Regions from separate parts of the Martinezella jaguaris genome, predicted to be linked through region 4. Evidence: predicted binding sites of a transcription regulator. Region 4 holds the regulator's gene; each other region holds the start of a gene.
The links. The regulator PhoB, encoded in region 4, activates phosphate uptake and scavenging genes when phosphate is short. The targets are predictions, from matches to a motif close to TGTCATNNANCTGTCAT.

Region 1 (3,856 bases), 1.6 Mb from region 4:
CGTTTCACGCCTCAGGATGCCTCGCTGGCTCTTCCGCCAAATGCGGAACCGCTGGGCTGAAGATTGCGGGCGAAGATCACCATCGCGAGGCCGAAAGCGGCGACACCCGCCATTATATAGTAGCTGGAAAGGCCGAGCCACGCATAGAGATAGCCTGACGCCAGGGTCATAAGCCCGAGAAACATGCCGTTATAAAAGAAATAGGCACCCTGAGCCGACGCCTCCTGGGTTTCCTGTACCGAAGCTACAATGCGGCGCTGAATGCCGGTATGGACGCAGGCATAAGTGCAGGAATGGAAACATTGCAGCACGAAATAGCCGAAGAAACCGAGATTGATCGGAAACAGGATCCAGCGCAGGACGCACATGCTCGAGCCGAAAAAGATCAGCATCCAGGCACTGAAACGGCGGTTCAGCATTCTCGACATGAAGAAAACCATGACCTCCGCCGTTACTCCTATGCTCCAGAGGACGGCGATCTGCGTGCCGGAAAAACCGAGATCCCGCCAATAGATCGATGCGAATGTATACATCATGGCATGGCTCGACTGCTGCACCGATACACCGATCATGCTGATCAACAGTTGCGGTGAGCGCAGCCCGCTGCCGGTCGGCGCCTGCAGGTTGATAGGCTGGTTGCGCCGGCGTGTCGGCCCGATGCGCGGACAGAAGAAGGCCATCATCGTTGTCAGGACGAAGCCCCCGATCATGGTGGGCAAAACCATGGCGCCGCCCCACTTGCCGATCATCTGACCGCCGATCAGAGTCGAGAAGATGAAAGCGATCGATCCCCAGACACGCATCGAGCCGTAATCGAAACCCCAACGCCGCACACCGGAAACGGCGATCGATTCCACGATAGGTACGTAGGGTGCATATGTCGCCCCCTGAATGCTGTAGACCAACAACACCGGCCAGAAATCGCTCGTCCAGTAAAGAGCGATCGCTGTCAGCAGCGACAGCGCGCCAGACCAGAACAGCACATTCGCACGTTCGTCCACGCGATCGGCAAGTATGCCGACAATGGGTACGACGAGAACGCGCACCACCATCGGGATGGCGAGAACAAGACCGATCTCGCGATCGCCGAAATTCAATCCAGCCAGCCAGACGGGGAAAAACGGCAGAGCAATCCCGTTGACGAGCAACGGAGCACAATAGGACAAGGCGCTGCGCGAGCGAAAATATGGAGGCGCACCCTCGCCCTGCAAAGATTTTGTCGCGGGAATCATGACAGACCTGAAGGGAAACTGATTTTTCCCTATCACCCTATCGTGATTACGACTATGGCGAGAAATAGCCCTACTGAAACGTTGCGGAGAAAATATTAGACTGTAGTCAGGTTGCAACGATCAAGAATTGTGACGAACCGTTATTGGATCTGTGAAGCGGCGCAATAATTACGCCGCCTGCGCCCCAAGCGCCTTCGGCAGATCCTCGACGGTTACGCCAGCGGGCTGAGCTTCTACCATCGACTGCCAGGTGATCAGCTCGAAAGTACCATCCTCGTGTTCGGCGATCGCTGTGCAGCTTTCGACCCAATCACCGGTATTGATATAGCGGATACCGTCGAGATCCTCGATGACCGCATGATGGATGTGGCCGCAGATGACGCCGTCGGCATCGTTGCGCCTGGCCTCTTCAGCCACGACGCGCTGGAACTCGCCGATGAAGTTGACAGCATGCTTGACCTGAAGCTTCGCCCAGGCCGAGAACGACCAATAAGGCATGTTCAGGCGGCGGCGAACCGCGGCAAGACCGATATTGATGAGGATCGCCATATCGTAAGCCCAATCGCCGAGATAGGCGAGCAGGCGCGCGTTGCGGACGACGACGTCGAATTCATCACCATGCAGGACGAGATATTTCTTCCCGTCAGCGGTCTCATGGATCGCCCGCTCGGCGACCTCGATACCGCCGAAGTGCATGCCGGGAAAATCGCGCAGGAATTCGTCGTGATTGCCGGGGATATAGACGATACGCGTTCCCTTGCGCGCCTTGCGCAGCAGTTTCTGCACGACGTCGTTGCAATCCTGTGGCCAGTACCAATTGCGCTTCAGCCGCCAGCCGTCGACAATATCGCCGACAAGGAACATGGTGTCGGCTTCATGATAGCGCAGAAAATCGAGGAGATAGTCCGCCTTGGCCGCTTTCGAGCCGAGGTGCACGTCAGAAATGAACAGCGTTCGAAATCGCCTGACATCCATGTTTTCATTCACGAACTTTATGTCCGTGCCCTACCTACGTTGGCTATTCCAAAATCAGACTCGTGTTTCAGGATGATGACAAATTCTGTGTGGAGGAGCTTACCGTGGAAGATCAGCTGCGCTTTGCAGCTATAGCGAGATCGGGCCGATCGGTTGTAAAACTTGCGACGTCCAAGCGGAACATCGCCTTCGCCGCTTCGCTCGTATGAGCCGCCCAGCCATGCACCGTCACACCCTCTTTCCGGAACAGCTCCATCACATCGGCATTGATGGAGTCGGCACGCAAGGCAATCTCGCGAATGCCAGACTGGCCGAGCGCGGCAATAATCCCTCTCCAGCCGATTTGCGCGACCGTCAGCGGCGAACAGAGAAAAATGAAACCGAGAAGTTCGCCGACATTCAGGCCGCGCTCATCCAGTGCGACGCCGAAAGCTTCCAGGCGCGAGAGCGCAAAACTTGTCACCATCGTCCGCTTCAGCATGTCGGTTGCCAGCAATTCGTCCGCTATACGGCTTTCCAAGCCCTCGTAGGGCTCGCCGTCCACCCTCGTCTTGATCTCCAGCCGGAGGTCGACCGCAGACGGTCCGAAGATCTCGATGGTTTCGGCAAGCGTCGGGATTGTCTCCCCGCCACTGCCGATGACGACGTACCGCATCAGTTCGTCGTAGCTGAAATCGGCGATCGCTCCCTTGCCGTCCGTCATGCGGTCGATCAGCGCATCGTGATGGACGACGAGCTTGTTGTCCCGCGTCTGGTGCACGTCGAATTCGACCAGATCGACATCAAGCTTGGCGGTTTCGGAAAAGGCAAGCCGGGTGTTTTCGGGCCAGAGATGCGTGCCGCCGCGATGGGAAGCGATGAGGGTCATGGGGATTCCTTTGTTTGCCGCTCTCATAGGCTCGCGCCGTGAACCCCGTGTGACGCACTCGGCCTTCGCTTACCATCGGGTCGAAAAGTCACAGTTTCCGGACAGGAAAAACAATTGTGAAAAAGCCGCCGCAAAAAACCTTTCCTCGGCGCCAATTGCATACTGTGCACCCTGAGGGATTGATGTATGCAGGGGACTCGAATGTGAGTGTAAGCAGGAACGGAGGAGCGTAATGGATACGCAGGATACATCGAAGACAGCCAAGAACATGGCGAGCGGCAATCTCGACGAACAGGCTCTCTTCTTTCATCGTTATCCCCGTCCGGGCAAACTTGAAATTCAGGCGACGAAGCCGCTCGGCAACCAGCGTGACTTGGCGCTTGCCTATTCTCCCGGCGTTGCAGCACCTTGCCTAGCCATTCGCGACAATCCGGAAACGGCCTTCGACTACACGTCTCGCGGCAATCTTGTTGCGGTCATCTCCAACGGTTCGGCCGTGCTCGGTCTTGGCAATATCGGCCCGCTTGCCTCCAAGCCGGTCATGGAAGGCAAGGCCGTCCTGTTCAAGAAGTTCGCCGGCATCGATGTCTTCGATATCGAAGTCGCCGCACCCACCGTCGATGAGATGGTCAGCTCGATTTCTGCGCTGGAACCGACGTTCGGCGGTATCAATCTGGAAGACATCAAGGCGCCGGAATGCTTCGACGTCGAGCGCCGTCTGCGCGAAAAAATGGAGATCCCGGTCTTCCATGACGACCAGCATGGCACCGCCATCATCGTT
Region 2 (3,856 bases), 1.6 Mb from region 4:
AGGAAGGCGTCGACATCTTATAGGCGAGACTCGGGACAGCGCGGATGCCCGGCTGGTCGAGATGCGGTCCCCCCAATTGCACGGCGCGATCATTAGCCGGCGCATAGTGATTGTTGGGATCGTGGCAGGTTGCGCAGGACATCTGGCCACCGCCGGACAGCGATGGGTCGTGGAACAGCTTCTGCCCGAGCTGGGCGACGGCGCTCAGCGGCGCCGTATCGTCATAGGTATCTGCAGCGGCCTTGGCGGTGGGTTCGCTTGCCAAGCCGATGGTCGCCCCCGCGAGCGATAGGCCCGCGAGTGCGATCAGGGGGAGGAAACGGTGCTTCGTGTTCAAGGACATTTTCCATCCCCCATTCTTGGCTTAGGAGGCGCTGTTGCCGGTCTTCGTATCGAGAATCAGCTTCTGCGTATCGCCCTTCGACCAGTCGAACATGTTGTTCAGCGAGCCGGAGATGGCATCGAACGAGCCGCCGCCGAGGCGTTCGCCGCCCATCCAGTTGTCTTCGATGAAACGCATCACCGAGGTCTGGTCGGTCAAAGTATGGTCGACGAAGTTGACCTTGGAGTAGGGCGAGATGACCAGCAGCGGCTGGCGCGTGCCATAGCCGCAGCGGCCTTGCGCCGGCTGACCGTTGACGCCCGGCAGCGGCGTGCCGTTCGAGCAGCTATCGCCAGTCAGCACGTCATAACCCTTGACGCCGAGCTTCGACGGATTGACGACGGCATGTGCGTGGTCATACCAGCCATCGGAATCGTCGTAGAGCACGATGATGGCGGTGTCCTTCCAGTCCGGCGAATTCTGGACGGTGTTGACCACCTGCGTTACGAACTCCTGCTCGTCGAGCGGATCGGAATAACCGGCATGGCCATCCTGATAGGCCGGTGCCTTCAGGAAGCTGACGGTCGGCATGCTGCCGTTCTTCAGGGCCGCGTAGAAGTCCGTCATGTCGTACTGGTGGTTGGCTGCATCGGTGGTGCCGATTGCAGCGATCGAGGACGGACGCGCGTGCGTCGGGTTGGCGGTCGAGGCGTAGTACTGGAACGGCTCGTGATGGGGAATGTAGTCGGCGCTGTTGACCTGGGTGACGGTCGAGGTCGTGGCGCGCTTGCAGCCGGTCGTGCCGTCGGCATTGGTCTGCGTCAGATCGAAGCCGCCTTCGAAGAAGCCCCAGGTGATCTTGTGTTCGTTCAGCATGTCGCCGATGTTCTTGCCGTACATCAGCGCTGTCTGGCCGGCCGAGCAGGCATCGCCGGTCGGGTCGAAGTCGCTGATCACGGTCCAGCCGCCGTTGCCGTCAGGTACGATGCGGCCCTTTGAATAGGTGCCGTCCTTCTCCAGCGCATAGCCGGGCGGCAGGATGGCGCCGTTGGTCTGGCCGGAGATGAGGTTCAGCGCGCCAGGGGTCGACGGTCCAAAATTGGTGGAGAAGGAATTGTCGTTCATCGCGTAGCGCTGGGCGTAGTTCCAGAGTGCCGTGACGGTGTTGCCGTCATAGTAGCCCATGACCTGGCCCTTGGTGCCGAAAGCGCCGGCGGCACCCTTGGTGCCCTTGCCGGTATTGGCCGGGAAAAGGTCCATCGCAAAATTGTTGTAGGCGGCCTGCTCGGCGGTATAGCCGTGGTTCTGCGACTGTGCGGCTGCTTGCGTGCGATCGAGGCGGAAGGGGGCAGCGGCATCGGCGCCGTTGGCCGTATTCGTCTTGTTCGGGTTGTTGTCGATGAGACCGGCATGGGCGAGCGTGTTGATGTCGGTCGGCGTGTTGTCGGCGGCCTTGAATGCCGGCTCGCCGTCGACGTTTGCGGCCTTGGGGTAGGTCGCGAAATAATGGTCGAAGGAAACGTTTTCCTGGAACACGACGACCAGATGTTTGATCGGCGTCGCGGTATTCGTCGGCGCCATATCGGCGGCACCAGCGGTGGAACAGAGCGAAATCAAAGTGAGCGCACTGCCGGCAGCGAGGGCGGCGCGACGCGAAAGACAGATCATAGTCATATCCTCTCGAGTGGGGGTCCGCGCCCCGACGCTTAAAATGCGCCGCGCCGAGGCGGAGGGAACAATGCCGGGCTACCAAGCGTATATGACAGTTCCGTGAAGGTGAATGCCGGAAGAAGGATGTGTTGTCTATGAGGAACGCAACTAAAGGGTTGTTTTTGCTGACATGAAAGAGGAGGTCGCCGGCAGGTGCCGCGGACACGCGTAGCCTGCTACCTTATGTCACGGGGCACACCCGTTAGCTAGATATTCTGATCCATCGTCTCGGCCGGAATCTCGTCGGCGCGATGGATGCGGACGACCGTCGCGGGAACGCCGGCGACGGTGCAATGGGCCGGGACCGGCTTCACCACAACGCTGCCGGCCGCGACTTTGCTGAAGGCGCCGACTTCGATGTTGCCGAGGATCTTTGCGCCGGCGCCGATCATCACGCCGTGACGGATCTTCGGGTGCCGGTCACCGGTTTCCTTGCCGGTGCCGCCGAGCGTGACGTTCTGCAGGATCGAGACTTCATCCTCGATGACGGCGGTCTCGCCGATGACGATACCAGAGCCGTGATCGAGCATGATGGACGAGCCGATCTTTGCGGCCGGATGGATATCCGGACCGAAGACGAGTGAGGCAAGATTGGAAAGCCAGCTAGCGATTTCCGGCCGGCCCTCCGACCACAGTGCATGGGCGATGCGGTGGGTCTGCAGCGCGTGGAAGCCCTTGAGGTTCAGCAGCGCATGCAGATAGGTCGTGCAGGCGGGATCGCGCGTGCGGACGGCGGCGAGATCCGCTTCTGTCTGCTTCAGGATTGCGGCGTGCCGCGTCAGCACATCATGAAACAGGGCGAAAAGAGCATCGGTTTCGATGCCAGCAACGGAAAGCCGGGCGACCAGGACATTGGCGAGGCTTTCAGCATCGGTCTGCGTCGCAATGACCTGTGCGGAGAGCAACGGACGTAGCGTCGGTTCGCGGCCGGCGAGATCGACGGCCTCATGGCGGATCACGTCCCAGACCCTGCCGGCAGCGGCAACAGAATGTCCGGCGATTGCCGTTCCTGTCTGGGACATGACTATTTCTTTCTGATCAAGCGGAAACGTCAACCACGCCGCAATCGCCGGCCTCGGAGGCAAAGGCGAGCAGCTTGCCGGATTTGCTCCAGCTCATCGAGGTGATCGCACCTTTGCCCGGGCGGCGCAAGAGCGCTTCCTTGGCGTCGCCGATGCGCACGGCCAGGATCATTCCATCGATGAAGCCGATTGCCAGGATATCCTCCACCGGATGGAACTTGACCGAGGTCGCCATGATGTTGGCGCGGGTCCCGAGCTCCAGCGGTGCCTTGCCCATCGGGCCGTCCTTGCCCTGAAACGGCCAGACGATCGCCGCCGGTGCGCCGGAGGAGGCGAGCCACTTGCCCTTGTTGGACCAGGAGAGCGATTTTACCTTGGCGGGATACCCCGTCATGCGCATGTGTCGGGCCTCGGCGCCGGGCTTCGTGTCCATCTTCCAGCCATGCAAGGCGTTTTCCTGCATGGTGGTGACGACGAACTGACCGTCCGGCGAGAAGGTGACGCCGGTGTGGGCGCCCTTCCATTCGAGATTGATCGGCTGAGCGGTCATGCCAACCCAATGCAACGAAACGCCGTTGTAGCGCGCGACCGCGATGCGCAGGCCTTTGGGCGCGAAGGCGATGCCCTCGACGGTTCGCTCCTCGGTAAATTCCTTGGTCGAGCCATCGGCGAGCCGCACGAAGCTGCTTTTCCCGTATGCGTAAGCGACCGTGCCCTGCGGGCCGGCGGCGAGCTGGGTGATCCATTTGCGTGGTGCTTCCGCAAGCACGGCAACGCCGCCGTCAGCAGCGATCCGGAGAAC
Region 3 (3,856 bases), 460 kb from region 4:
CTTCATCGGCAAGGATGCCGGCGAGATTGCCGGGCTGGGGCCGATCGGCGTTCCGGTCACCGACGATCCGCTTTCGGCCTTCCTGCACGCGGAAGGCGTGATCGACTTCACCACGCCGGCAACCAGCGTCACCTTCGCGGGCCTCGCCGCCCAGGCGCGCATCGTCCACATCATCGGTACGACCGGCTGCTCGGCGGAAGACGAAGCCAAGTTCAAGGCCGCCGCCCGCCACGCCCGCATCGTCAAGTCGGGCAATATGGGCCTCGGCATCAACTTGCTGAGCGTCCTTGTCGAGCAGGCCGCACGCGCGCTTCCGCCGGCCGATTGGGACATCGAAGTTCTCGAGATGCACCACAAGCACAAGGTGGACGCCCCATCGGGCACCGCGCTCCTGCTCGGCCAGGCGGCTGCGAAGGGCCGAGGCATCGATCTCAGCGACAATTCCGTCCGTGCGCGCGACGGTCATACCGGTCCGCGCCGGCGGGTACGATCGGCTTTGCGACATTGCGCGGTGGTGGCGTCATCGGCGACCACTCGGTCATCTTTGCAGGCGAAGGCGAGCGTCTGACTCTCTCCCACAGCGCGGCGATCGTTCGCTGTTTGCCCGCGGCGCGCTTCAGGCCGCCCTCTGGGCGCGCGACAAGAAACCCGGCCTTTATTCCATGCTCGACGTTCTCGGGCTTTCCACACGTTGATCCCATCCTGGAGCGGTTCAGCAGGGAACTGCTGGACCGCTCCAGCCTTTTGTTCTTACGCAATTCCGGACGGAAAACCGCTATGCACTTTTCCTGGAATTGCTCTATCAAGGAGGAATATTTATGAGCGGTACTCTCGTTCTCGTTCGCCACGGGCAGAGCGACTGGAATTTGAAGAATCTTTTTACCGGCTGGAAGGACCCTGACCTCACCGAGCTCGGCATCGAAGAAGCCAAGGCCGGCGGCAAGGCGCTCGCCGATTACGGCATCAAGTTCGATATCGCCTTCACCTCTGTGCTGGTCCGGGCACAGCATACTCTCGACATCATCCTCGACAGCGTCGGTCAGACCGGCCTGAAGACCATCAAGGATCAGGCGCTGAACGAGCGTGACTACGGCGATCTTTCCGGCCTGAACAAGGATGACGCCCGCGCCAAATGGGGCGAGGAACAGGTGCATATCTGGCGCCGCTCCTACGACGTTCCGCCGCCCGGCGGCGAAAGCCTGCGCGATACCGGCGCCCGCGTCTGGCCCTATTACCTGACCGAAATCCTGCCGCGCGTGCTCGCCGGCCAGAAGGTGCTGGTCGCCGCCCACGGCAACTCGCTGCGCTCGCTCGTCATGGTCCTCGACCGGCTTAGCAAGGAACAGATCCTGGCGCTCAACCTCGCGACGGGCGTGCCGATGGTCTACAAGCTCAACGCCGATTCCACCGTCGGCTCCAAGGAAGTACTCGGCGACATGTCGAACGCGCATTGAGCGGTATCTGAGAATCTTCGAGAAAGCCCCTCACCCCAGCCCTCTTCCCGTTTTGACGGGGAGAGGGGACGACCTTCGTACCTTCGTCTCGGCAAATTAATAGAGGGAAGGCTGTGGGGGCGCCCATCACCTTCTCCCCGTCAAAACGGGGAGAAGGTGGCCGCCCTTCGACAAGCTCAGGAGGCCGGAGAGGCCGAGCCCCACCCTCAATTCTCGATCGTAAAGCGCACCCTGTCGGCGGCGAAGCGCGAGATTGAATATTGCACCGGAACATTATCAAGATCGGTATTCAGCGCCTGCGTGATCAGGACGATGGCGCCTGGAGATAGCTGCAGGTCGGCCAGATCGCCTTCGTCCGCATGCGTCGCGGTGATCTCGGTGACGACGCGCACATAATCCGGCACGCCAAGCTCGCGAAATGCCTTGGTGATCGATCCGGTCGTTCGATAAACTTCGGCAATAGCGCCAAAGCGATCCGCCGGAAACCAGCTTGTGGCGCGCGAAACCGGACGGTGATCCGCCTGACCGAGCGTTTCCAGGCGGACCAGTCGCGTGCCGGTCTTGGTCCTGAGTTGTCGGGCCAATTCCGTACTCGCAGGCTCCTCGCTGGTGGCAAGCAGGACACTGCGGGTCTCGCGTACCTGATCGCCAATGCCCTGCGAAAATCGCGTCCGCTTCGAAATCGGGAAGCTCAGACGCTCCTTGCGCTCGATCAACGTTCCGCGCCCCTGCACGGCCCTGACGATCCCTTCCTGTGCCAGTGCCGCAAGCGCGCTTCGTATCGTATGCCTGTTGACCCCGAACTGCAGGGCCAGCACCGTTTCCGGCGGCACCATGCCTGTGTCGTCGAAATCGCCGTGATTGATCGAAGTGCGAATCCGGTCGGCGATCTGTCGCCAGAGCGCCACGCCCGTCTGCCTTTGTACTTTCTGCCCCGCCATATTGCCCGCTTGCTGTGTCACACGCTTGTCATGTCTCGCTAATAGATATAAATCTACCTTGTATGGTTGTCTATATCAATAGACATTTTGAGGATGACGCGATGAATTCAGCACAGAGGCAAGAGGCGGCGGCGCAAGAGCGTCGGGAACGCAAGCGCGCCGCCGATCTTTTGGCGCGGGCCGAACGCGACGAGCTAGACGCGGCCTGGGAAGTACTGCCCGACAAGCCGGCAGTTCAGCCGGTACGCGGGCCGGAAACCGGGCTCGTGATGGTGCGCGGGCGCATCGGTGGCGGCGGTTCGCCCTTCAATCTCGGCGAGGTTACGGTGACGCGCGCCACCGTCAAGCTTGCCTCCGGTGCGGTTGGCCATGCGCATGCGCTCGGCACCGATCGCGAAAAGGTACGCCTCGCGGCGATCTTCGATGCGCTCTGGCACCAACCCGCCACCAAAGAATTCGTCGAGAAAGCGATCCTGCTGCCGGTCACTGATCGGATTGCCGAATACGACCGCAAACGAGCTGAGGAAACGGCGGCCACCCGCGTCGATTTTTTCACCATGGTCCGCGGAGAAGATCAATGAGCCTTTCCATTAGCCCCACGATCCCCGGCAACGATGCGCTGACCGGCGGGTTCGCCGATCCGGTATTCGACGCGCAGAGTGTCTTCAAAATGATGATGGACGCGATGGCGCGGCCCGGAACCATCCAGACGGTCAACTCGGACATCGCCCCGCCTGCCCCACTCGACATCGCCGCCGGCGCGATCGGCCTCACGCTTTGCGATCATGATACGCCGGTCTGGCTGTCGGCCGGTCTCGGCAGATCGACCATGCCGGAATGGCTGAGTTTTCATACCGGCGCAGCCGTGACATCGGAAAAGATCGAAGCGCGCTTCGCCTTCATCGAAGCCGGCATAGCGCTCGCTTCGCTCAACCAGTTTGCCGTCGGCACGCAGGAATATCCCGACCGCTCGACGACATTGGTATTGGAAATCGCAGCCCTCGAAGGCGGCAAGGAACTGGCGCTCTCAGGCCCCGGCATTGCCGATATCCGCATGATCGCTCCGATCGGTCTGCCGGATACATTCTTGCGTATCTGGAACGACAACCGCGCTCTTTTCCCGCGCGGCGTCGATCTCATTCTGACGGCGGGACGGCAATTCCTTTGCCTGCCGCGCACCACCAAGATCATCGTGACGGAGATGTGACGCATGTATGTTGCCGTTAAAGGCGGCGAAGCCGCCATCGCCAATGCCCACAGGCTGCTCGCCGATCGTCGCCGCGGCGATCGTTCGCTGCCGGCGCTCGGCATCGACCAGATCGTCGCGCAGCTGGCGCTCGCCGTCGACCGCGTCATGGCCGAAGCCTCACTTTATGACCGCACGCTGGCCGCACTTGCCGTTCGCCAGGCGCGCGGCGACATGATCGAAGCGATATTCCTGCTGCGCGCCTACCGCACGAC
Region 4 (3,856 bases):
CACCTTCCTGCGTTGCCTCAATCGCATGAACGATACGATCGACACCTGCCGCATCACCGGCAAGATCACGCTCGATGATCAGGATGTCTATGACAGCGCCATCGATGTTGTAGAGCTGCGCGCCCGTGTCGGCATGGTGTTCCAAAAGCCAAATCCGTTCCCGAAGTCGATCTACGAGAATGTAGCCTATGGGCCCCGTATCCACGGGCTTCACCGTTCCAAAGCCGATCTGGATCACATCGTCGAAACCAGCCTGCAGAAGGCTGGCCTTTGGGGAGAAGTGAAGGATCGGCTGTATGATGCCGGCACCAGCCTGTCCGGCGGCCAGCAGCAGCGTCTCTGCATTGCCCGCGCCGTCGCCGTCAGTCCGGAGGTCATCCTCATGGATGAGCCGTGCTCGGCACTCGATCCGATCGCCACCGCCAAAGTCGAGGAACTCATACATGAGCTGCGGGAAAACTTCACGATCGTCATCGTGACGCATTCCATGCAGCAAGCAGCCCGCGTTTCACAACGCACCGCGATGTTTCACCTCGGCCATCTGGTCGAGGAGAACGACACCGATAAGATGTTCACCAATCCCGATGATTTCCGCACGCAGGATTACATCATGGGCCGCTTTGGCTGATGATGCTCCCCGCGCGGTTCCCTTCACATCGTTCACCTTGAGGATAGCAAAATGGTCTCTACACACATTCTCTCTGCCTATGACGAAGACCTAAAATTCCTGACACGCCGCATTTCCGAAATGGGCGGCCTGGCGGAGCAGATGGTCAGCGACAGCGTCCGCGCACTGGTAAACGGCGATGCCAGCCTTGCGCAGAAGGTCATCTCCGATGACGTCATTCTGGACCACGCCGAGCGTGAGGTCGGCGACAAGGCGATCGTCACCATCGCTCGCCGCCAGCCGATGGCTGCCGACCTGCGTGAAATCATGGGTTCCATCCGCATCGCCTCCGACCTGGAGCGCGTCGGCGATCTCGGCAAGAACACCGCCAAGCGCGTCATCGCCGTGCAGGGCACCGGCGTTCCGCGTCGTCTCGCCCGCGGCATCGAACATCTCTCCGAACTGGCGCTCGTCCAGCTCAAGGAAGTACTCGATGTCTATACGACCCGTTCGCCTGACAAGGCCGTATCGATCCGCGAACGCGACGAGGAAATCGACGCCATGTACACCTCGCTCTTCCGCGAGATGCTGACCTACATGATGGAAGATCCGCGCAACATCACCACCTGCACGCATCTTCTCTTCTGCGCCAAGAACATCGAGCGCATCGGCGACCATGCCACCAACATCGCCGAGACGATCTATTACATGGCGACCGGTGCTCAGCCCGAAGGCGAGCGCCCGAAAGACGATACTGCCAATACCGTCGGTGCAGTGACGGAATAACGTAGAAGCCAAGAGAGGGAGACCAGAGGCGCATGGTTCCGAGAGTAGCTGTTGTAGAAGACGAGGAAGCGCTAAGCGTTCTGCTGCGCTATAACCTCGAGGCCGAAGGCTTCGAGGTCGACACTATCCTGAGAGGCGATGAAGCCGAGCTGCGCCTCCAGGAGCGCATCCCCGATCTTCTGATCCTCGACTGGATGCTCCCCGGCGTGTCCGGCATCGAACTCTGCCGCCGGCTGCGCATGCGGCCGGAGACGGAGCGCCTGCCGATCATCATGCTCACGGCCCGCGGCGAGGAAAGCGAGCGCGTGCGCGGCCTTTCCACCGGCGCGGACGACTATGTCGTCAAGCCGTTCTCGACGCCGGAGCTGATGGCTCGCGTCAAGGCGATGCTGCGCAGAGCCCGCCCGGAGGTTCTCTCCACGGTGTTGCGCTGTGGCGATATCGAGCTGGACCGCGAGACCCATCGCGTTCACCGCAAGAGCCGCGAAGTGCGGTTGGGGCCGACGGAATTCCGCCTGCTGGAATTCCTGATGTCCTCGCCGGGCCGCGTATTCTCGCGTTCGCAGTTGCTCGACGGTGTATGGGGACACGATATCTATGTCGACGAACGCACTGTCGATGTGCATGTCGGTCGCCTGCGCAAGGCCCTGAATTTCTCCAATATGCAGGACGTCATTCGCACCGTTCGCGGCGCGGGTTATTCCATGGAGGCCTGATCGGATCATCCGACTGGTTTTTTGCAGAGCGGCGGAAACAGAAAACGGGCCTTTCGGCCCGTTTCTTTCATTTGGCTGATGTGGTTCAGTGTGCCGCTCGGCGCCGATCATGGACCGGCTGATAAGCCAGGCGCTGATGGTAGGTGCAGTAGGGCGAAGAGTCCGGGCTGTCGTTGCCGCAGAAGTGAAAATCGTCCTTCAGCGGGTCGCCGACTGGCCACTTGCAGGTGCGTTCGGTGAGTTCCGTCAGGCCGAGACGGCGCGAGATCGGAACCACCACATTGGCGGCCGGACGATATTCGATCTCGTGGACGGTATCGATCTCGACCTCTTCCTTGAGCATTGTCGCACCCTGCTGGCGGGTAACCGTGCGGGTTGCAACGCGCGAGGCGTAATTCGGCGCGCGTGGTGCCGAGGTATTGCGTTTTGGCGCTCGAGCCGTCGTTGCCGCTCCGCCGGCCTTGGCCCGGCCCGGCAGGCTCAAGCGATGCACTTTGCCGATGACGGCATTACGACTGACACCACCGAGCTGTGCCGCGATCTGGCTGGCGCTCAAACCTTCGGACCACAGCTTCTTCAGCTTCTCGACGCGTTCGTCTGTCCAATTCATGCCCTGTCTCCGCTGTCGCGTTTCTGATGGCAGAATCCCTCACCATTGCCTCGCATTGGGTCGAGGCGTGAAACGCTTTAAAATTGTGGTGACTAGTTCCGCCGCATGCAGTCTAGTAATTGGTTTTTAACCTAGTGTGAGGCTGACTCCGTGACAAGAGTCGCGGGAATCTTGGAGAATCGATTTCGAGGTTTTCCCCAACTTGCTATAGGTGAGTGGCATTTATGCAATATAAGTTGTCAAAGACGAGCCGTCCCTCCAGAGGCGCTCTGCCGCACCTGCTAAATCGCCAGTTTTGTTGACATCGCGGTGCAAAACATCAATAGTGCCTCAGGCCGCCGCAAGGCGGCATTTTGATTTTTCTGGGCCCGTTTCACTCGAAGGAAACGATTGGCCCTAAAGGTTGTGATCGAGGAGATATGGGCCATGGCTGAAACCGCGCCGCTTTATGACACCTATGTGCGTGCTCCGCTGCGGTTCGAGCGAGGCGAAGGCGTATGGCTGATCACAGAAACCGGCGAACGCTATCTCGATTTCGCCGCCGGCGTCGCGGTGAATGCGCTCGGCCATGCGCATCCCCATCTGGTTGCAGAGCTGAAGTCGCAGGCCGACAAGGTCTGGCACCTGTCCAACCTCTATGAGGTGCCGGGCCAGGAGAAGCTGTCGAAGCGCCTGACGGAAGCCACCTTCGCCGACAAGGTGTTCTTCACCAATTCGGGCGCCGAGGCGCTGGAATGCGCCATCAAGACGGCACGGCGCTACCAGTTCGCCAAGGGTCATCCCGAGAGATACCATATCATCACCTTCGAAGGCGCTTTCCACGGCCGCACGATCGCGACGATCGCCGCCGGCGGTCAGGAGAAATATCTCGAAGGTTTCGGCCCGAAGGCGCCTGGATTCGACCAGGTACCCTTCGGCGATCTCGACGCGGTGCGTGCCGCCGTTACCAATGAGACGGCCGCCATTCTGATCGAACCTGTTCAGGGCGAGGGTGGTATCCGCCCGGCGACGAATGAGTTCTTGCGCGGGCTGCGTCAGATCTGCGACGAGCATGGTCTGCTTCTGGTCCTCGACGAAGTTCAGACCGGCGTCGGCCGCACCGGCAAGCTTTTCGCCCACGAATGGGCGGGCATTACC

Region 1: a site for PhoB is predicted at 2,272-2,288, ahead of CCGE525_RS11510 (UDP-2,3-diacylglucosamine diphosphatase). Genes of this name have one in related genera too.
Region 2: a site for PhoB is predicted at 2,082-2,098, ahead of CCGE525_RS17940 (phospholipase C). Genes of this name have one in related genera too.
Region 3: a site for PhoB is predicted at 2,411-2,427, ahead of phnF (phosphonate metabolism transcriptional regulator PhnF). Genes of this name have one in related genera too.

What each region holds. Positions count from the first base shown of each region.
Region 1 covers NZ_CP032694.1:2,350,671-2,354,526, forward strand. The annotation lists gene CCGE525_RS11505 (MFS transporter) at 12-1,232, opposite strand; gene CCGE525_RS11510 (UDP-2,3-diacylglucosamine diphosphatase) at 1,401-2,207, opposite strand; gene CCGE525_RS11515 (glycerophosphodiester phosphodiesterase) at 2,320-3,075, opposite strand; gene CCGE525_RS11520 (NADP-dependent malic enzyme) at 3,308-3,856, shown strand, end outside.
Region 2 covers NZ_CP032694.1:3,675,371-3,679,226, reverse strand. The annotation lists gene CCGE525_RS17945 (cytochrome-c peroxidase) at 1-343, opposite strand, end outside; gene CCGE525_RS17940 (phospholipase C) at 365-1,990, opposite strand; gene cysE (serine O-acetyltransferase) at 2,239-3,054, opposite strand; gene CCGE525_RS17930 (WD40 repeat domain-containing protein) at 3,071-3,856, opposite strand, start outside.
Region 3 covers NZ_CP032694.1:280,354-284,209, reverse strand. The annotation lists partial or broken gene dapB (4-hydroxy-tetrahydrodipicolinate reductase) at 1-695, shown strand, start outside; gene CCGE525_RS01325 (2,3-bisphosphoglycerate-dependent phosphoglycerate mutase) at 819-1,454, shown strand; gene phnF (phosphonate metabolism transcriptional regulator PhnF) at 1,661-2,395, opposite strand; gene phnG (phosphonate C-P lyase system protein PhnG) at 2,497-2,976, shown strand; gene phnH (phosphonate C-P lyase system protein PhnH) at 2,973-3,602, shown strand; partial or broken gene CCGE525_RS01305 (carbon-phosphorus lyase complex subunit) at 3,606-3,856, shown strand, end outside.
Region 4 covers NZ_CP032694.1:743,569-747,424, forward strand. The annotation lists gene pstB (phosphate ABC transporter ATP-binding protein PstB) at 1-628, shown strand, start outside; gene phoU (phosphate signaling complex protein PhoU) at 680-1,393, shown strand; gene phoB (phosphate regulon transcriptional regulator PhoB) at 1,426-2,109, shown strand; gene CCGE525_RS03685 (GcrA family cell cycle regulator) at 2,195-2,719, opposite strand; gene CCGE525_RS03690 (aspartate aminotransferase family protein) at 3,146-3,856, shown strand, end outside.